One region of the Streptosporangium sp. CA-135522 genome, then DNA from elsewhere that is predicted to be linked to it. Evidence: riboswitches for the same ligand, from Rfam matches in the RefSeq annotation. Region 1 holds a riboswitch; each other region holds the start of a gene.
What was found. A riboswitch is a leader RNA that binds a small molecule or an ion and turns the genes downstream of it on or off. The one in region 1 is predicted to bind cyclic di-AMP.
Positions count from the first base shown of each region.

Region 2: another riboswitch for cyclic di-AMP. It lies ahead of ACQPYK_RS17260 (CHAP domain-containing protein); the one in region 1 lies ahead of ACQPYK_RS14415 (C40 family peptidase).
Region 3: another riboswitch for cyclic di-AMP. It lies ahead of ACQPYK_RS37720 (coiled-coil domain-containing protein); the one in region 1 lies ahead of ACQPYK_RS14415 (C40 family peptidase).
Region 4: another riboswitch for cyclic di-AMP. It lies ahead of ACQPYK_RS41000 (C40 family peptidase); the one in region 1 lies ahead of ACQPYK_RS14415 (C40 family peptidase).

Region 1 is NZ_CP192026.1:3,040,432-3,045,519, forward strand. Features, by position in the region: gene ACQPYK_RS14405 (NlpC/P60 family protein) at 1-834, shown strand, start outside; gene ACQPYK_RS14410 (hypothetical protein) at 1,171-1,467, shown strand; cyclic di-AMP (ydaO/yuaA leader) riboswitch at 1,767-1,925, shown strand; gene ACQPYK_RS14415 (C40 family peptidase) at 1,963-2,523, shown strand; gene ACQPYK_RS14420 (hypothetical protein) at 2,624-3,409, shown strand; gene ACQPYK_RS14425 (M48 family metallopeptidase) at 3,406-4,683, shown strand; gene ACQPYK_RS14430 (glycosyltransferase family 4 protein) at 4,680-5,088, shown strand, end outside.
Region 2 is NZ_CP192026.1:3,661,398-3,666,485, forward strand. Features, by position in the region: gene ACQPYK_RS17255 (ABC transporter substrate-binding protein) at 1-1,148, opposite strand, end outside; gene ACQPYK_RS17260 (CHAP domain-containing protein) at 1,754-2,449, opposite strand; cyclic di-AMP (ydaO/yuaA leader) riboswitch at 2,470-2,605, opposite strand; gene ACQPYK_RS17265 (TetR/AcrR family transcriptional regulator) at 2,976-3,554, opposite strand; gene ACQPYK_RS17270 (oxidoreductase) at 3,570-4,442, opposite strand; gene ACQPYK_RS17275 (hypothetical protein) at 4,594-5,088, shown strand, end outside.
Region 3 is NZ_CP192026.1:7,991,309-7,996,396, forward strand. Features, by position in the region: gene ACQPYK_RS37700 (TIGR03086 family metal-binding protein) at 1-360, shown strand, start outside; gene ACQPYK_RS37705 (HD domain-containing protein) at 435-1,031, shown strand; gene ACQPYK_RS37710 (DeoR/GlpR family DNA-binding transcription regulator) at 1,116-1,916, shown strand; gene galT (galactose-1-phosphate uridylyltransferase) at 1,913-2,992, shown strand; cyclic di-AMP (ydaO/yuaA leader) riboswitch at 3,064-3,199, shown strand; gene ACQPYK_RS37720 (coiled-coil domain-containing protein) at 3,253-4,176, shown strand; gene ACQPYK_RS37725 (GNAT family N-acetyltransferase) at 4,497-5,088, shown strand, end outside.
Region 4 is NZ_CP192026.1:8,694,271-8,699,358, reverse strand. Features, by position in the region: gene ACQPYK_RS41010 (sugar ABC transporter substrate-binding protein) at 1-971, opposite strand, end outside; gene ACQPYK_RS41005 (ROK family protein) at 1,089-2,261, shown strand; gene ACQPYK_RS41000 (C40 family peptidase) at 2,391-3,119, opposite strand; cyclic di-AMP (ydaO/yuaA leader) riboswitch at 3,107-3,337, opposite strand; gene ACQPYK_RS40995 (3-isopropylmalate dehydrogenase) at 3,481-4,527, shown strand; gene ACQPYK_RS40990 (branched-chain amino acid aminotransferase) at 4,702-5,088, shown strand, end outside.

The DNA.
Region 1 (5,088 bases):
GACAAAGTCGTCGAGAAATACAACCAGGCCAGCGAGAAGTGGAAGAAGGCCCGCAAGAAGTACCAGACGCTGAACGGCGACCTCGCCCGTCAGAACGCCAAGGTCGCCGGGCTGCGCGAGGAGCTCGTCACGATGGCCGTCAGCTCCTACCAACTCGGCGGAGTGAGCAGCTGGGAGGGGCTGATCAGCCAGCCCAGCTTCGGCACGCTGCTGAGCGGCCTGGCCATGGTCGATCAGATGTCCGCCTCCCGCGCCCAGTCCCTGGAGGCCTTCGACGCGGCGAACAAGACGCTGCGCGACAACCGCGACAAGGCCAAGGTCGCCCTCTCGGAGGCCGACGCGACGCGCGACGAACTGGCGGCGGAGAAGACCAAGGCCGACAAGATGGTCAAGGTCCAGACCAAGCTGCTGCGCAAGCTCGGTGCCTACCGGACCGGCGACCCCAACAGCGCCGGCATCAAGTACAACGGCCCGGCCTCCGGCAACGCCAAGGCCGCCCTGGACTTCGCCTTCGCCCAGATCGGCAAGCCGTACCAGTACGGCGGCACGGGCCCGGGCGGCTGGGACTGCTCCGGCCTCGTCCAGGCCTCCTGGCGCAGCGGCGGCGTCAGCCTTCCTCGCACGACCTGGGAGCAGTGGGGCTGGGGCGCCAGCCGCAAGGTGTCCCTGAGTGATCTCCAGGCCGGGGACCTGATCTTCAGCTCGGGCCTGGGCCACGTGGGCCTCTACGCGGGCAACGGCCAGATCGTCCACGCTCCCCAAACGGGAGACGTCGTCAAGGTCGTTCCCCTGTCCTCCTACGGTGGCCGTCTGGTCGGAGCCGTCCGCCCCTGAACCGGTGGACGCCCGAAGCGGATGTCCCGGCGGACGGCCGATCTCGGGGCGGGGGTCCGGAATCGGGACGCGGCCATCTCCGGCGTCCGATCGGGCATTCCTCACCGAGGCTCTCGCAGGGACCCGGGCACTCACGTGCGGGCGTCCGCCTGCTCGAGGGGCGTCCGCGTACTCATGTGAGGGTCTCCGCGTATTCGCGAGGATCTGCCTTCCTGGGGCTTTTTCGGGTTAAGTGACATCTGACGCAAAAGCAGCCGTTCCCTTGGAGAGATCGACACGCCCTGGGCCAAGGACGCCGCGGGCAACACCGTGCCGACGGCCCACCGCGTCGAGGGCATGACGCTGATCCAGGCCGGCGGCCATCTGCCCGTCGCCGAGTACGACCGGTTCGGTCACGCGGTGCGCGGGCTCACCGCGCACAACCGGGCACTGGCGCTCGACGAGGACGGCCACCGTCTCGCCGAGCTCGCCATCACCCGGTTCGACGAGCCCGGAGCGCGCCGAGTCGCCGGCCACCCGCCGGATCTACGACGCCACCGTACGGCCGGCCGCGACGTGGACCGTCGCGGACGCGGGACGGCCGCCGCCTCTCGGCCGGCCCTCACGACGATCCGGGCGCCGGAAGGGTACTGAAGATCGAATTCAGTGTGACGAATGTTACAGAAGAGGTGTTCTTCGGGTGATCATTCACGGAATGTGACGAGAGTCATATTCGATTGAAGGAACCGGCTATCACGCTGGGGTAACGGAAGAACGGACAGCGCTTTCCGATCTTCATTTCCTTGTCATTGCTTTGCCGGAATTTGAGGATCGGAGTACCTTCTGGCGTCGCGGCGGCACGCCATGTCGCCGCTCCGAATGCCGGCCCTCCAGGCCGGCATTCCGCTGAGAAATCCAATTGGCCGCCGCTCCCCTGCGGGGTTGACCCCCACCGCGGCGGCCTGCCGAATCCGTGCAGCCAGGAGGCATGGAACCGGGGACCCAAGGGCCCTCAGAGCATGGCCAGGGGTGAATCGGCATATGTCATGCCGTAGGGCGACTTCCCCGCCCGAATCCGTCAGCTAACCCGGTAGGCATCAGTGGAAGTCCCAAGGAGAAATCCTGTCTACCACCCTGCATAACCCCCGTTTGTCGCGCCTTGCCCGCCTTTCCTTCGGCGGTGCCGTCCTCACCCTGACCGCTTCCTCCGGGGCGGTCGCGCTGAGCTCCACGGCTGCACAGGCGACGGCGGACAGCGTGATCACCGTCCAGGCCGAAAGCACCGCGAAGACCAAGGCGAAGGCCAAGGTCAAGGCGAAGGCCGGGACGAGCAAGATCGCACGGCAGAAGGTGAGGGCCGGCAAGGCCGTCGTGGCGGCCAAGAAGCAGATCGGCGATCCGTACCGGTGGGGAGCCACCGGTCCCGGCGCGTTCGACTGCTCCGGACTTGTCCAGTACGCGTGGCGCAAGGCCGGCGTGTCTCTCCCCCGGATCACGCAGAGCCAGTACCGCGCCGTCAGGAAGAAGGTCTCCTGGAGCCGTCTGCGCCCCGGTGACCTGCTGTTCTTCTACGGCAAGGGCCACGTGGGCATGTACGTCGGCAAGGGCAAGATGGTCCACTCGCCGAGCAGCGGCAAGACGGTCCGGATCGTGAATCTGAAGGGGTACTACAGGTCCTCCTTCGCCGGAGCGGTCCGCCCCGGAGGCTGACGGAGGGAACCGGCCCCGGCCATCCTCGACGGATGACCGGGGCCGCTCCATGCCGGCCGAACCGGGGCCGCTCCACGCCCGTCGAGTAGCATCGACTCATATGTCCGTCCCGAGAGGGCGTCGCGCCGTGCTCACCGGGATGCTGGCGCTGATGGGCGCCGGCCTGATCGCCGGGGCGGGGCCGCTGCCCCGGCAGCCGCGCGGCCCGTGGCCCGGCGCCGCCACCGTCGTCCGCGGCGAGCACTCCATCGTGATCGGCCACCGCGTCCCACCGGCGAACCTGCGGGATCTGGCGTCGAGGGCCGACCGCGCCCGCCGTGCCGTCGGGCGGATCTGGGGACCGGTCCGGGCGGTGATCCTCTTTCCCGCCACCGACGCGGAGGCGGCGGCGCTCGCCGGCGCGGGGAGCACCGGAGGGCTGGCCGCGATGGCCACCGCCGACCGGGTGGTCGTCCTGCCGTCGGGCTACGCCAGGCTCAGCGAGACCGGCCGGGACGTGGTGATCGCCCACGAGCTCACCCACGTGGCCACCGGCGCGACCCGGGGCGGCAGGGTGCCGATGTGGCTGTCGGAGGGGTTCGCCGACTACGTGGGATACCGCGACTCCGGGATAGGGGTCCGCGAGGCCGCCGCCGAGCTCGCACGGGAGGTGCGCGCGGGCGTCGTGCCCACCCGGCTTCCCGGGCCGGCCGACTTCGCCCCCGGCGTCCCTCGGCTGGCGCAAGCCTACGAGGAGGCCTGGCTCGCCTGCCGCTACATCGCGGAGCGCTTCGGCGAGAAGGCGCTGGTGAGGCTTTACGGTAGCGATGTCGGCAGCACGCTGGGCCTGTCGCAGGCGGAGCTCGTCGCCGCCTGGCGGGACCACCTCCGAAGGGAACTGGGATGACGCGAACCACGACCGGTACGCCCCCGGGCATCCGGGCGGCGGGATGGGCGCTGGCCGCCCTCGGAGCGGTCACGCTGGCGGTCGTGGCGTTCACCACGCCCTGGCGGGCTCTGCCGCCCACGGCGCCGCCCGTCGTCCCCGACCCGGCCCGCGACTTCACCCCGGACCAGATCGCCCGTTCCGAGAGCTTCGACGCCGTGCTCAGCGCGCCCGCCTACCTCTCGCTCGGCCTGACCCTGGTGGCGGCCGGGATCCTGGTGAGCACCCCGCTGGGCGCGCGGCTGGTCGGCAGGCTGCGGGGGCCGTGGTGGCTGAGGGTGCTGCTCGGCGTCCTGGTGCTGTCGGTGGCGGTGGAGATCCTGCGCTGGCCGCTGGGCATGTGGTCGGAGATCCACCTGCGCGAGTTCGGCCTGTCCACCCAGGACTGGCCGGCCTGGAGCGCCGACCGGATCAAGAACATCGGCATCAGGACCGGGCTGATCGCGATCATGGTGCTCGCGGTGGTCGCGCTGGCGCGCCGCTACCGGCGCTGGTGGATCCCCGCGGCCGTCGGCGCGTTCGCGCTGACCATGGTCGCCTCCTTCGCCTACCCGGTGCTGATCGAGCCGCTCTTCAACGACTTCACGCCGCTGCCCGCCGGGCAACTCCGCGACGACCTGCTCACCATGGCCTCCCGGGACGGCGTGCCCGTCGAAGACGTCCTCGTCGCCGACGCCTCCCGGCGGACCACCACGCTCAACGCCTACGTCTCCGGGCTCGGCGCGACCCGCAGGATCGTGGTCTACGACACGTTGCTCAAGGCGCCCGCGGACGAGGTCGAGCTGGTGGTGGCGCACGAGCTGGGCCACGCCAAGGCCGACGACGTGCTGTACGGCACGCTCGTCGGCGGCCTGGGCGCGGCCTGCGGAGCCTGCCTGCTCTACCTGGCGACCTCCTGGCAGCCGCTACGGCGGCGCACCGGGATCGCCTCGGCGGCCGACCCGAAGGCGGTGGGCCTGATCATGGGGCTGCTGAGCCTGACCGCGGTGCTGTCCAGTCCGGCGCAGAACCTGGTCAGCAGGCACATCGAGGCGCGCGCCGACGCGCACGCGCTGGATCTGACCAGGGATCCGGTCGCGTTCACGGCCATGCAGAAACGACTGTCGGTCACCAACATCTCGGATCTGTCGCCGGACGCCTTCGAATACGCCCTCTACGTCTCCCACCCCACCGCGCCGCAGCGCATCGCGATGGCGCGGTCCTGGGCCCTGCTGAACGGCATGCGCGAGCCGTGAGCCGTGCGCTGATCGTCACCAACGACTTCCCTCCCCGGGCCGGTGGCATCCAGTCGTTCGTGCACGGCCTGGCCGCCTGCCGCCCGCCGGACTCGGTGGTCGTCTACGCCCCGCGGTGGCCCGGCTGCGACGGCTTCGACGCGCGGCAGCCGTACCCGGTCGTGCGGCATCCCACCTCGCTGATGTTGCCCACGCGCGAGGTCGCCCGGCGGGCCGCCGAACTGGTCGCCAGGTTCAAGTGCGACACGGTGGTCTTCGGCGCGGCGGCCCCGCTCGGCCTGCTCGGGCCCAGGCTGCGCGCCGCCGGGGCGGACCGCGTCGTCATGATCACACACGGCCACGAGGCGTCCTGGGCGCAGGTTCCGCTCGCCCGCCGCCTGCTGGCCAGGATCGGCGACCACGCCG
Region 2 (5,088 bases), 620 kb from region 1:
AACTCGCTGACCGCCGGGTCCTGCTGGGCGGGAATGGAGCTCGGGAAGGCCGCGGCCTCCTGGAAGGCCATGACGTGACCCTCCTTGCCGGTGAGGTAGTTCAGGACCTCGGCGGCCTCCTTGGGATGCTTGCTCTGCTTGGGCACCGCCAGGTAGGAGCCGCCCCAGTTGCCGGCGCCGCCGGGCACCGCCGCGATGTCCCACTTACCCTTGCCGACGTCGCCGGCCGCGCCGGAGACCACGCCGAGCATCCAGGCCGGGCAGCCCATCGTGGCGAACCCGCCCTTCTTGATGGCGGCGTTCCACGGCGGGGTGAAGGAGGCGAGCTTGGCGGTCAGGCCGGCCTCGCTGAAGCTCTTCACCGTGTCGAAGGAGGTCTTGATGGCCGGGTTGCTCTCGATGACGAGCTGGTTGTTCTTGTCGATGTAGGAGACGTTGCCGTTCTTCGGCGCCTCCTGCGACAGGATCACGTTGTAGAGCGTGTTCGGGCCGTCGAGGAACTTGGGATCGCCCTTGCCGGGGTTGGCGGCCTGGAACTTCTTGCCGACCTCCATGAACGCGTTCCAGTCCGGCCAGAGCTTGCCGACCTCCTCGCGGTCGGTGGGCAGGCCGGCCTTCTTGAACAGGTCCGTGCGGTAGCACATGGTCATGCCGCCGATGTCGGTGCCGAGCGCGAACAGCTTGTCGTCGGCGTTGATGCCGTTGTCCCACTTCGCCGCGGGGAAGTCCGCCTTGCGGCTGTCCAGGCCGTACGCGCCGAGGTCGGTGAAGAACTGCGGACGCGCCTTCATGAGACCCATCGCGCCTTCGTCCAGGGCGATGATGTCGGCCGCGCCGCTTCCGGCCTGCAGACGCTGCAGCAGCTGGGGCAGGTAGACGTCCTCGAAGCGGTCGGTGAGGTTCTGGTACTTCACCTGGATGTTCGGATGCGCGGCGTTCCACGTCTCCACGGCCTTGTCATAGCCGAAGTTCTCGCCACCGCCGAAGGTGTGCACGGTGATGGTCACCGGCTCGGCGGCCGGCGCGGAGGAGCCGCCGCCGGTCGCCGGCTTGGCGGGTTCACTCGAACCGCAGGAAGTGATCGCCAGGGCGGTGGCCGCCATCACCGCGACCGCGGCGAGCTTGCCATGCCGCTTGTTGTTCAACATTCCGGACCCCTCTCAGGTGGTCGCCCGAATCGATGGGAGGTGGCGTCGCGGATCGGTCCCCGACAAACGCGTCCGCGACGGGTTGTCCCTCAACGTGTTTTGGGAGCGCTCCCACGAAGAGTGGACGATAGGCATCCGGGACGTCAATATGCCGAAACTCAACCGTTACATCCCACCCTTTATGTGGGGACGAATAGTTATATAAGTCGACAAATCACCCAGAGGTGTGTTTGGGAGCGCTCCCATCGCAGGGGGATGCAACCGGACATTCCTTACGGCGAGGTCGTCGTTCGAGTGGACCGGGCACCGCGAAGGGCCGGCGAGCCGTGGGGGCGGGGTGCCGAGAGGCCGCGGGGGCACGGGGAGGGGGCCTGCCGGGGAGGACCGTGAGACGCGGCCGGGTGAGGACCGTGAGACGCGACTGGGGGAGGGAGGCGAGAGCGCGAGCAGGGGGCGGACGCCGAAAGGGCCCGGCTCTGATGAGCCGGGCCCTTTTTCGTGCTCCGTGCCGAGGGGGCGGCCGGTGCGTGCCGATGGATCGGCGGTGCGTGCCGAGGGGGCGGCCGGTGCGCGCCGATGGATCGGCGGTGTTGCGCGCCGGTGGATCAGCCGGCGTAGACCGGGTAGCCGTAGCCGACGACCTGGGACTTGGGCCGGACGCGCTGCTCGACCCGGCCGTTGCCGGTGTTGCCCTCGATCGTGCTGATCGTGCCGTCGCCGTTGTCCTTCTTCACGAAGCCGACGTGGTCGATCCCGCTGATGCTCTTGCCACCGTTCCAGTCGAAGTAGACGACGGCGCCGGGCTTGGCGGCGTTGCCCCAGTGGTCGTTGTTCTTGAACCACCGGGCGTGGGCGACGGTGTAGGCGTCCCAGCCCATGGTGGGACGGATGCCGGCCTGCTCGCCGACCCAGGAGACGAACATCGCGCACCAGGGGGCGTTGGCGTAGGCCCGCACGTTGCCGCCGTCACGGGCGACGGTCTCCCGGGCGCGGGGGGAGGAGACGTACCAGGACTGGAACTTCGTCCCGCCGCCCTGGGCGTTCTCGGAGACGCCGACCTGCTTGGCGGCGATGCGCAGGACCTGCGCGGCCGTGACCTTGGGCAGGCGCGCGGCCTTGGCCTGGAGAGGGGTCTCGGTGGTCTTGGAGATCTCCACCTGGGGGATGGCGACGGGGAGCTGTCCCGGAGTGTCCGCCAGGGCGGCGGGGACTGCGGCGATGCTGCCACCCAGGGCGATGGAAGCGCCCAGAACGATGCGGGTCAGGTGACGGGTCTTGGGGGTGAGGCGGTTCTTGGCCATGCGGGGGTGTGACTCCTTGCTTCGCTTCTCATTCCGCCTACCGGGTTAGCTGACGGGTTCGGGCTGGGAAGTGCCCTACGGCGCGCAAAGGCGCCGATTCACCCCAAGAACGTGGTTCCCCGGTTCCGCGACTCGCGGATTCGGCGGCCGTGCTCACCGGGCGGAGTGATCCACTCCGATGCGACACGGTCGGGCAATGTGTTGGTAACGCGTAGACCTGCAAAGACCTAGGCGTTCACCAGGAATGACTAGAAGCTACGTGAAACGGACAAACGATTACAAGTGGGACACATTGCCTTGGCTTGGGAATGCGTCCGAATCGAGGGGGAAGACTTGGTCTTTCCCAAGATCACTCCGCTCGCTCCCGGCGTCCGGGAGGAGACCGGAAACGCCGAGGCGCACGGCCTTTCCGCGAGGAGACGAGGGAAAAGTGCGCCGCCCGACTCCCTCCTCGTCCCCCGGTGTTCGTCATCAACGTAGATCTTTTCCCCAAGAGGGGTTTTACCTGCGAAAACGCTCGCTTCGATCAGTGTTTCGTCGCGGACCAGGCATGGATCAGCGGCAGCAGCACCCGGTCGACCGTCTCCTCGGCGAAGGCCTCGTCGAGCGGCTTTCCGAGGATGAGCAGCCGATGCCAGACCAGGGCCTCGGTGACCCTCCTGATCTCGCCGGGCTCGATCCTTTCCGGTAGTTCGCCCCGCTCGCGGGCGCGGTCGAGCAGCGGGGTGGTGCCGGTGATGTCGGGGCGGGGCACGTGCTCGCGCAGGGCGGCCGCCAGGTCGGGCGTGGTGAGCAGTGCGGGCAGCAGCCCGAAGACGAGGCTGTGCCTTTGCTCCAGGGTCCGGCAGAACCCGGCCACCACCGCCGTCAGGTCGCCGCGCATCGACCCGGTGTCGGGCGGCGGCGCGACGTCGATCTCCAGATGGTTGCAGACCAGGTCGACGACCAGCGCTTCCTTGCCCGGCCAGCGGCGGTAGATCGTGGCCTTGCTCGCGCTGGCGCGCTTGGCGATCTGGTCGACGGACATGCGGTCGAACCCGACTTCGGAGAGCAGTTCCATGGTCGCGTCGAGAATCGCCCGCTCCCGGCTGGGATCGAGACGCAAGGTGCCTCCGATGGGCTACGAGTGCCGTGTGATCGTCTTGAATCGTACGCCCGTGAGCTCCTCCGAGGTCTCCCACAGCCGCCGGGCCACATCCTCCTCCAGTGCCTTGGGGGAAGGGGTCAGCGTCTTCGGGCCCGGACCGATGAACTGGCCGCCGGTCACCTCGGTGGAGGTGGCGGCGTAGAGGGAGGGGATCGCGCCCTTGAGCGGAGGCTGCAGCGCCAAACGCATGAGGGCGTTGACCGGCCTGGTGAGCACGCCCAGCTTCATGATGCCGGTGGCCGTCGCACCGGGATGAGTGGCCACGCTGAGCAGCCGCCCCTCCGCTCTGCGCTGCAGCTCCAGCGTGAACAGCAGGTTGGCGAGCTTCGACCTGCCGTAGGCCGAGAACCGCCCGTAGCGGCGTTCGAGGCCCAGGTCGCCGAAGTCGATCCGGCCCAGGCCGTGCGCGTCGCTGGAGACCGTGACCACCCGGGCGCTCGGCCGGGCGAGCAGGTGCGGCAGCAGCAGCCCGGTCAGGGCGAAGTGACCCAGGTGGTTGGTGCCGAACTGCATCTCGAACCCGTCGGCGGTGGTCCGCCGAGGGATCATGCCGACTCCCGCGTTGTTGACCAGTATGTCGAGGGGCCCGTCGAAGGCGGAGGCGAACGCCCGCACCGAGCTCAGATCGGCCAGGTCCAGCCGTCTCCACTCGATTCGCGCGTCCGCGACCCGCAGGCGGATCGCGGACGTCGCCGCCTCTCCCCTGGCCCGATCCCGTGTGGCCACGATGACCCGCGCACCGTGCCCGGCCAGGTGCAGCGCGGTCGGGAGTCCGATGCCGCCACCGGCGCCGGTGACCACCGCGGTGGTGCCGGTCAGGTCGGGGATGTCGTCCGGGGTCCACATGGCTCGCTCCTCTGAGGCGTGAGGCAAGGTGTACGAAACCGTTCCGTACACCACGGTAGATCGTCCTGGATCAGATGCGCAAGTGGGCGTATTCGGGTGTTCACCCACAGTTCCCGGGCGTGTAAGACATCCCGGTTACGGTGAGGCAGTCGTGAACGGGTCATCGCCCGGCGTGGAGCACGGTCGAGACCACGCGCGGGAGCAGGGTTCGGCCGTTGCCTGGGTGGAGTCCCCGCTGCAGATGCTCTGCGCCGTGGAAGCCCACCACGCCGGGCTGCTCGGCCCACGTGCCCGAGTGGTGCCCCGAGCGGGCCTGCGTCCGCTCCTGATCACCCGCCGTGAGATCTCCCGGCTCGGCCCGCCCGGCGGGCTGGAGCTGGCCGCTCCCGAGCCTGAGATGCCCAGGCCCCGCCGGGGCACGACCTGGGCGGTCGGCGACGCCTTCTCCGGCAAGGTGCAGTTCGGCTGGCTGACCGCCCTGCCGGGCCGCATCGTGATCGTCGACGACGGCCTGGCCACCATCAGGCTCCTGGAACTGCTCACCGGACAGGTCTTCACACCGCTGCTGCGGGCTCGCGCGAGCGCCTCCGGCCCACTGCGGGCCGGGCTCAGGCGCGCGCTGGGGACGGCCGCCGGCCTGCGACTG
Region 3 (5,088 bases), 5.0 Mb from region 1:
GGTGATCTGCTCGGTGACGACCCGTTGAAGGCGTTCGACATCTCGGCGGTGGCCGCCGCCCAGGCGGCGAGCGAGGAGGGCGCGCTGGCGCGCGTCGTCCACCTGTCGTTCGGCGATGTGCCCGCCGGGGAGTACGTCAACGAGCTGTTCGCCGACGCCCTCATCCACACCTGGGATCTCGCCCGCGCCATCGGCGCCGACGAGCGGCTCGACCCCGAGCTGGTGGAGGCCTGCGCGGCCTGGTTCGCCGACGCCGAAGAGGGCTACCGCCAGGCCGGTGTCATAGGAGAGCCGCAACAGGTGGACCCGGACACCGATCCCCAGACCAGGCTGCTCGCCTCATGGGGTCGCCGCAGCTAGCGGGCCGCCGTCTCCGGCGCTCCCGCTCGCGGGGTGGTGAACACGGTCACCGGCCGTGCTCCTAGGCTCCCCGCATGAGCGCGAAACTGATGGACCGCTGGCGGTCCCTGACAGGGCCCGAGGCCGAGAGCCTCGGCAGGGAGCTGATCGCCCGGTACGGCGAGCCGCACCGCAGGTATCACACGACCGACCATCTGGAGGCCGTGCTGAACCATGTCGACACGCTGGCCGGGAGCGCGGCCGACCCCGACCTCGTACGGCTCGCAGCCTGGTTCCACGACGCCGTCTACGACCCGCGGCGCGGCGACAACGAGGAGCGCAGCGCCCGGCTGGCCGAGCGCGCGCTGCCCGAGATGGGGCTGTCCGCCGACGCGGTGGCCACCGTGGCCCGGCTGGTCAGGCTCACCCTCACACACGACCCCGCGCCCGACGACGCGGACGGCGCCGTACTCTGCGACGCCGACCTGGCGATCCTGGCCGCTCCGCCCGAGGTCTACGCGGCCTACGCGGCGGCCGTGCGCCAGGAGTACTCCTTCGTGCCGGACGACGCCTTCCGGCGCGGCCGGGAGGCCGTACTCCGCTCGCTGCTCGACCTACCGGTGATCTTCCGCATCGCCGACCTGGAGGCTCCGGCCAGGGCGAACATCCATGCCGAGCTTGAGCGCCTGTGAGCGACTATTCACCAGGATTCAACACCGATCACCTGGCCTCTCTGTGATAATTTGGTGGAATCTGTTTGATTAAGGAGTGGATCAATGCTCGCCCAACAACGGCAGCAGGCGATTTTGGAGCGGGTGCGCAGCAGTGGTGGGGTCAGGGTCGCCGACCTCGTACGTGAGCTCGGCGTATCCGACATGACGATTCGCAGGGATCTGGAGGTGCTCGCCGAGCGCGGGCTGGTGGAAAAGGTGCACGGCGGGGCCACCGCCGCCGGACCCGGCTCGACGGAGGAGCCCGGATTCGCCGCCAAGTCGATGCGTCAGCAGGCGGAGAAGGAGGCGATCGCCCAGCACGCCGCGGCGCTCGTCCGGCCCGGCACGGCGATCGCCCTGTCCGCCGGGACGACGACCTGGACGCTGGCCCACTTCGTGATCGACGTGCCCGACCTGACCGTGATCACCAACTCGATCCGGATCGCCGACGTCTTTCACCGTTCTCCCCGCACGGACCGCACCGTCGTGCTGACCGGCGGCGTCCGCACTCCCTCGGACGCGCTGGTCGGCCCGGTGGCCGTGGCGGCGATCCGCAGGCTCCACGTGGACACCCTGTTCCTCGGCGTGCACGGGATGAACGCCCGCGCCGGGTTCACCACGCCGAACCTGCTGGAGGCGGAGACCGACCGCGAGCTGGTCGCCTCCGCGCACCGCCTCGTGGTGCCCGCCGACCACACCAAGTGGGGGACGGTGGGGATCAGCACGATCGCCGAGCTGGCCCAGGCCCACGTCGTGATCACCGACTCCGGCCTGTCGGACGAGGCCCGCGACGAGCTCACCGCACAGGTGGGCGAGCTGATCATCACCGAGCCGCAGCCGGAGAGCGAGGCGCTGAGCCGATGAAACGCACGATCACCCACCTGGCCGACGGCCGCGAGCTGCTCTACTTCGACCGGCGTGACGACGCCGACCGCAGCACGATCGACGAGCGCGAGCTGCCGCCCCGCCCCGCGGCCTCCGAGCTGCGCTACGACCCGCTGACCGAGGAGTGGATCGCGGTGGCCGGCCACCGCCAGGGCCGCACCTTCCTCCCCCCGGCCAGCGAGTGCCCGCTATGCCCGTCGACCCCCGGCCACTCGACCGAGATCCCCTCACCGGCCTACGACGTCGTCGTCTTCGAAAACCGCTTCCCGTCCTTCTCCGCTCAGCTGGGCGAATACTCCCAGGTCGGCGGGCTGAGCGAGGTCCGCCCGGGGATCGGCCGGTGCGAGGTGGTCTGCTTCACCTCCGACCACGACTCCTCCTTCTCCGAGCTCTCCGCCGACCAGGTCGAGCTGGTCATGGAGGCCTGGATCGACCGTACGGCGGAGCTGTCGGCGATGCCCGGTGTGGAGCAGGTGTTCTGTTTCGAGAACCGGGGAGCGGAGATCGGCATCACGCTGACCCACCCGCACGGCCAGATCTACGCCTACCCCTACGTGACCCCGCGCACCAAGCTGTCTCTCGGCGCGGCCGAACGGCACCGGGAACGAACGGGCCGCAACCTGTTCGCCGACGTGCTCGCCGCCGAGCGCGAGGCGGGGGTCCGCGTGATCGCCTCCAACGAGCACTGGACGGCCTTCGTCCCCGCCGCGGCACGCTGGCCGGTGGAGATCCACATCTACCCCCACCGCCAGGTCCCCGACCTGGGCGGACTGGAGGCCGCCGAGCGCGCGGCGTTCGGACCGCTCTACACGGACGTGCTCCGCCGGCTGGACGGCCTGTTCGGCGTGGCCATGCCGTACGTCGCGGGCTGGCATCAGGCGCCGGTGAACGCCGGTCGCGACCTTTCCTACGCACACCTGGAGCTGTTCAGTGTCCGCCGGGCGCCGGGCAAGCTGAAATATCTCGCCGGATCGGAGTCGGGCATGGGGGCGTTCGTGAACGACGTCCTCCCCGAGGAGACGGCACATCTTTTGCGATCTGTTGTCACAAACTGATCACTGATTAGCATCAGATTGGGGTCGCGTTACTCAGGGTTTACCACTACCATCCTCACACATCGGACCTAATGTCCGATATGCCTAATTCCGGGCGCATCGCCCGGGAGCCGGGGACCCATCGCATTTGGGGTGAACCACTTCGGTGGAAGGGCTTCCTCCAGCCCGAACCCGTCAGCTAACCCGGTAGGCGGTAGGAGAGGAGAGTCGTGGCGGCTCTGTCCCCCGCGTTCCGTCGCCATACGGCTTTGGCCGTTTCCATGGTTTCGGTCCTTGCGTTCACCTTCGGCACGGCGACCGTGGGTAACGCGACCCCCAAGCCGGACGAGTCCCGGCTCCGCGCAGAACTGGCCAAGCTGAACAAGAAGGTCGACGGGCTCATCGAGGCCTACGCGGCCAAGCGCGCGTCCCTCAAGAAGGCCCAGGCCGCCGAGACGGCCGCCCGGGCGGACCTGCGCAAGGCCGAGGAGGCCTACACCGAAGCCGAAAAGCAGGTCGACTCCATCGCCCGGCTCCGCTACCAGAGCGATTTCACCACCCTGCCCTCGATGCTGTTCTCCACCAACATGGGCGGCGCCGCGATCATGGAGCAGCTCACCGCCCAGCAGAGCAGCCAGCTACAGGTCTTCGCCCAAAGCCGCGATCTGAAGAAGCAGGCGGCGGAGAAGGCGGCCCTGCTCACCGAGCAGATCGGCGAGGAGGCCGGGGTGGTGGAGGCCCAGCGCGAAGACGCCGAGAAGGTGATCGACGCCATCGAGGAGAAGCTCGACGCGCTCGCCCCCACGGGCTCCGGCCGACGCTCCGACGGCAGCTGGGCGCCCCAGCTCCCCGCAGGCGCCGACAACATCACCGACCGCACCCGGATCATGCGCGAGGCGATCGAGAAGCGCTTCGCCCTGCCGTACGAGATCGGTTGCTACCGCTCCGAGAACGACGGCGGCGAACACCCGCTCGGCCGCGCCTGCGACTTCATGATGAGCACCGGCGGCTCGACACCCTCGGCGGACCACGTCAAGCTCGGCGAGGAGATCGCCGCCTGGGCTCTCAAGAACAGGGCCAACCTAGGCGTCAAGTACGTGATCTGGCGCCAGCGCATCAACTCCGGCACCGGCTGGCGCGCCATGTCCGACCGCGGCGGCGTCACCGCCAACCACTTCGACCACGTCCACATCTCGATGTTCTGACCCGCCCCTTCCCCCGTGCCCCGGCCTCGTTTCCGGCGCTGCTGTGATCAGTTGTACGCCACGGGCAGTTCGTGCGAACCTGTCTTCTCACCGACAGAACGATCAAGAACGGGCATGGCGTATGGCAAGATCACGGTTCGTCCGATCGGACTCGTCACAACGCGCCCGCCCGCCTCGTCTCGTGGCGTCGGCGCGGCCGGCCCCGCGGGAGCCGGCCACGCGTCGGACGGATCCGCCGCTCATCTCGCCGCCGGTCGCCTGCGTGGCGGCGAAGGCGAGCGGCCCGATCCGCGGCATCGCGCTCAACGGGGTCGTCGCCGATGTCTAGGATTCCCGTCAGGCCCGGCAGGGGCATCTTCGGCGCCGCCGAGAGGTTCCTGCGCCACCCGAGCACGACCACCGGTAACGTCGCCTGGCCCTCGGTGCGGATAGACCGGGCAAGGCCGGGCGACGGAGTGGGCATCCTCCAGGCCCACCGATCCTCTTTTCAGTCCACCTACGCCGAGGTCCCGGGGATGGACGTCAGCGCTCTCTCCGAGTTCGTCAGACACGACCTCACGCCCCGCAAGATCCTCGAATGGAGCAGAAAGGCCGACGCCGGCAGCGACGGCCTGTACGTGGCCCGATCCAACAACCGGATCATCGGGTTCGCCGAGATCTCACCCGACAGTTCCGGGATGGAGCTCAGCGGCTTGTACGTCATGTTCAGCCGAATGGGTTACGGAAACGGGAACCGGCTGCTCAGCACGGTTCTGAACGACATCCCTCCCGTGGCGCCCGTGAGCTTGCACGTGGCGAAAAACACCTCCGCGGTCGAGTTCTACAGGAGACACGACTTCGTGATCGTCGGCGAGGCAGAGACTCCACCACCGCTGCAGCGGGCCCGCGTCCACCTTCCGCAGTGGATCATGA
Region 4 (5,088 bases), 4.6 Mb from region 1:
TCGAGGAGGAAGGCGGGGATGCCGGCGGTGCCGTTGTCGACCGTGGTGGAGGCGGCGGGCTTGTCGCCCCTGGCCACCGCCACGGCCAGCTCCGCGGACTTCTCCGCCTCGGCCCTGATGTTCAGGTAGATCGTCATGTACTGCTCGCCGGTGAGGATCCGCTGTACGGCGGCCAGCTCCGCGTCCTGCCCGGTGATCGGCGGGAGCTCCTTGTAGCCGGCCCGTTTCATCGCGGCGATGGCGCCGCCCGCCATGCCGTCGTTGGCCGACAGCACGCCGACGATGGTGTCGCGCCCGGTCTTGGTGATCGCCTGCTCCATCTGCTGCTGGGCCTTGTCCGGGCTCCAGTCGGGGGTGTCGAACTCCTGGGCCACCTTGACCTTGCCGTCCAGGACGTTGTGCGCACCCTTCTTGTAGTCGGCCGAGCTGGGATCGGTGGGAGAGCCGTTGATCATCACGATCTGGCCCTTGGCCACCGTGCCCTTGGCGGTGAGCGCGTCGAGCAGCGCCTGTCCCTGCATCTCGCCGACCCGGACGTTGTTGAACGAGACGAAGTAGTCGTAGCCGATGCCGGAGATCAGCCGGTCGTAGGCGATCACCGGGATCTTCTTCTGCTTGGCCTGATTGACCAGCGGCGCCACCGCCGCCGCGTCCACCGCGTCGAGCACCAGCACGTCCGCGCCCTGGGTCAGCGCGGCCTCCACCTGCTGCTGCTGCTTGGCGGCGTCCTGGTCGGCGTTGCTGTAGAGGAGCTTGCAGGCCGGGCACAGCTGCTTGACCTTGGCTTCGAAGAGGGGCCGGTCGAACGCCTCGTAGCGGGTGGTCTTCGACTCGGGGAGGAAGAGCGCGATCGTGGCCGCGTTCTCGCCCTCCTTGGCCTGGGGAGTGGTGGTAGCGGTCGAGCCGCCGCCGCAGGCGGCCGTCGCGAGCGCCACCGCCGTCAGCGGAATGGCCAGCCATCCTCGGTGCATCGCACATCGTCCTTTCGCGTACCGCCCCGAACGTGATTGGTAAGAAAGGTAGTTTACTATCAAGAGCGTTGGCTAGCCTTTTCGCAGGATCATCGGGATCACAAGAGGAGAGTGAAGGTGCGAGGCCAGCTCGGCAATCCACGGCTGCTGCGGGTGATGAACGAGCGGCGTCTTCTCGACCAGCTCCTCGAACACGGTCCGGCCTCGCGCGCCGACCTGGCCAAGGTCACCGGCCTGTCCAAACCCACCGTGTCGGCGGCGTTGGCCGGTCTGGAGGAAGACGGGCTGGTCCATCTGGTCGGCGAGGTCTCCGGCCGTCCGGGCCCGGTGACCTCGCTCTACGACATGAACGCCAGTGCCGTGCACGTCGCGGGCGTCGACATCGGCCGAGACTGGATCCGGGTGGCGGTGGCCGACCTCCGGGGCCGCTTCGTCGGCCGCCGTGACGGCCGCAACGACGCGCGAAGCGAGGACGACCTGGTCGCGCGGGTCCGGGACCTGGCCCAGGCGGCGGTGGCCGAGGCCGATCTCGAATGGGCTTCGGTCGCCTACGCGGTGGTCGGCAGCCCCGGCGTCTACGATCCCGACGCCGGTCGGCTGGACCTCGCCGCGAACCTGCCCGGCTGGGGCAGTCCCGGCCTGCTCGACCGGCTGCGTGCCGCGCTGGAGACGGACCTGGCGATAGAGAACGACATCAACCTGGCCGCCCTCGGCGAGCACGCCTACGGGGAGGGCAAGGAGAAGTCCCACTTCGCGCTGGTGTCCGTCGGCACCGGCGTCGGCATGGGCATCGTCATCAACGGCGAGCTCTACTCCGGGGCGCGCGGCGCCGCGGGAGAGGTCTCCTACCTGCCCGCGGCCGAGGATCTCGCCCCCGACCAGGAGACGCTGGAGCACGGGCTCACCGAGACCGTGGCCGGCGCGCTCGGCGTGGTGCGCGAGGCTCGGGCGGCGGGGCTCCGGCTGGCGACCGCCAAGGAGGTGTTCGCCGCGGCGGCGGCCGGGGACCCGGTCGCACTGGCCGTCGTCGAGGCCGAGGGGCGCCGGATCGGCGGGCTGGTCGTCGCGGTGGCCGCGGTCCTGGATCCGGAGGTGGTCGTGCTGACCGGTGGCGTCGGTCGCAATCTCGACCTGCTCGGCGACTCGATCGCCGGCCGGATCGCCGAGCTCGGACCGCTACGTCCCACCGTGGTGGCGAGCACCCTGGGCGACAGCGGGGTCCTGCTCGGCGCCGTCGCCCGTGCGCTGGCCCGTGCCTGGGACGTCATCTTCGCCGCACGCCAGGCCTGAACAGCGCGGGCGCGGACGGCCCCGAACGGGCGGCACTGAAGGGGGCGGCACTGATGGCGACCCCGAATGGGGCGCGAGGCGGGGCGCCGCGGGCGGGCGGACCCGCGGCGCCCCGCTGCTCAGGGGGCCTCAGGCGGTGGCCTGAAGCATCGGGGGAGCGGGTTCGGCCGCGACCTTGGCCCGCTGGACGGTGAGCTTGACGCCTGAACGGTCGGGGCGGACGGCGCCGGCGAAACTGCTGCGGCGCCAGGCGTCGAGCTTCTCCTCCTTGACCACGTCGCCGGTCTGCGGGGCGTGGACCATGTAGCCCGGTCTGGTGATCATGCCGACGTGGCCGAGACTGTGGAAGAAGACCAGGTCGCCGGGCTGGAGGTTCTTCCAGGGGACCTTCTTGGAGAAGGCTGCGTACTGGTCGTTGGTGACGCGGGGCAGGTGGATCCCGGCGGCGCCGTAGGCGCGGAGCATCAGGCCGGAGCAGTCGAAGCCGCCCTTGCCGGTGCCACCCCAGACGTAGGGCGTGCCGCGCTGGGCCATGGCCCACTTCACGGCCTTCTTCCAGGCGGGCAGGGGGGTCCGCTTGGCGATGATCTCCTTGAGCTTGGGACCGGTGAGCGTCACGATCTTGGGGGCGGGCGCGGGAACGGCATCGGGCGCGGAAGCGGGGGCGGGTGCGGGAACGGCATCGGGCGCGGAAGCGGGAACGGCATCGGGCGCCGGCGTGGAAACGGGGGCCGGAGCGGGAGCGTCGGCCAGGACGGCGGTCGAAGCGACGGCCGGCGTCGCGAACACGGCGGTGCCGGCGACGATCAGGGACAGGACGCGGGGGGAAAGTTTGCCGGACAGGATGGTTCCTTCCATAGGGCCGGCCGGGTTAGCTGTCGGGCTCGGGCGTGGAGGCCGCCCTACGGCGCGAGAAGCGCTGATTCGCCCCAAGGGATCCCGTGTAGGCGGCTCAGGACACGGCTTCGCCGGGCGAAGCGAGATGTCCTGGGCGGCCGTGGATCCCGGAAGTGGTTCCCCGGCTCCGCGCAGGCCGAAAGAGGGGACGACCTGGGCGGATTAGGCATCGGTTCGAATGCAGAGGACCATAACGAAAGTTCATTAAAGGGTCAATACGTCGCAAAAACGGACAAAACGATCAGAGGGTCCGAGTGAGGGGAAAGTGTCCGTCAGATGAGATGGGTGTTCGATTACCGAGACGGGCCGGTAAGGTGCCTGCATGGATTCGCGCAACATTCGCCTGGCAGTCATCCCCGGGGACGGGATCGGAGTCGAGGTCGTCGCCGAGGGCCTGAAGGTGCTCGAAGCGGTCGGCACGAAGGTGGAGACCACCACCTACGACCTCGGCGCCAAGCGCTACCACCAGACCGGTGAGGTCCTCTCCGACACGGCCCTTGACGAGCTGCGCGGATATGACGCGATCCTGCTCGGCGCGATCGGCGACCCCAGCGTTCCGCCGGGCATCCTGGAGCGCGACCTGCTGCTCAAGCTCCGCTTCGAGCTCGACCACTACGTCAACCTGCGCCCGGTCAGGCTCTTCCCCGGCGTCGAGACCCCGCTGGGCAAGGCCCGTCCCGAAGACATCGACATGGTCGTCGTCCGCGAGGGCACCGAGAGCCTCTACGCGGGCGCGGGCGGCGTGCTGCGCCGCGGCACCCCGCACGAGATCGCCACCCAGGAGTCGCTGAACACCGCCTTCGGCGTCGAGCGCGTCGTCCGCTACGCCTTCGACAAGGCGCTCGGCCGAGCCCGCAAGAAGCTGACGCTGGTCCACAAGACCAACGTGCTCACCTACGCCGGCGACCTCTGGGCCCGCACGTTCGATCGGGTCAGCCTGGAATATCCCGACGTCCAGACCGACTACTGCCACATCGACGCCGCCTCGATGTTCTTCGTCAGCCAGCCGGAGCGGTTCGACGTGATCGTCACCGACAACCTCTTCGGTGACATCCTCACCGACATCGGCGCCGCCGTCGCCGGTGGCATCGGCCTGGCGGCCAGTGGCAACATCAACCCCGACCGCACCGCGCCGAGCATGTTCGAGCCGGTCCACGGCAGTGCCCCCGACATCGCGGGCCAGGGCAAGGCCGACCCGACCGCGACGATCCTGTCGGTCGCCATGCTCCTGGACCACCTCGGCCTGTCCGCCGAGGCCGCCCGGGTCGAGCAGGCCGTCGCCGACGACCTGCTCGAGCGGCAGACCGGCTGGACCAGCCGCACCACCCACGAGATCGGTGACGACATCACCGCCCGAGTAGCCGGCTGACGAAGCCGCCTTCCCCCACCTCAGACGCGCCCGGCGGCTCACGTGAGCCGCCGGGCGCGTCTTCTTTTATCCCGGCACTGCCGGTTTCCGACATAGATGCAGTAGTTTCCCGTTACCTGGTCCATCGCAGAATGGACTCAGGTGCAGACCGCCACAAAGAGAAGGATCTCCGTCATGACCACCGCTCAGAAGCTCAGCTTCGACGTGCAGCTCTCCGACCACGCTCGCACCGCAGCCGAGCGTGAGCAGGTACTGGAGAGTCCCGGATTCGGACAGACCTTCACCGATCACATGATCTCGATCGACTACACTGAGGGGGAGGGCTGGCACGACGCGCGGCTCACGCCGTACGGCCCGCTGAGCCTGGACCCGGCCACCTCGGTCTTCCACTACGCCCAGGAGCTCTTCGAGGGGCTGAAGGCCTACCGTCAGGAGAGCGGCGCGATCGCGACCTTCCGGCCGTACTCCAACGCCGCCCGGTTCAACCTGTCGGCGGCGCGGATGGCCATGCCGGAGCTTCCCGAGGAGACGTTCGTCGAGTCGCTGGAGCTCCTCGTCCAG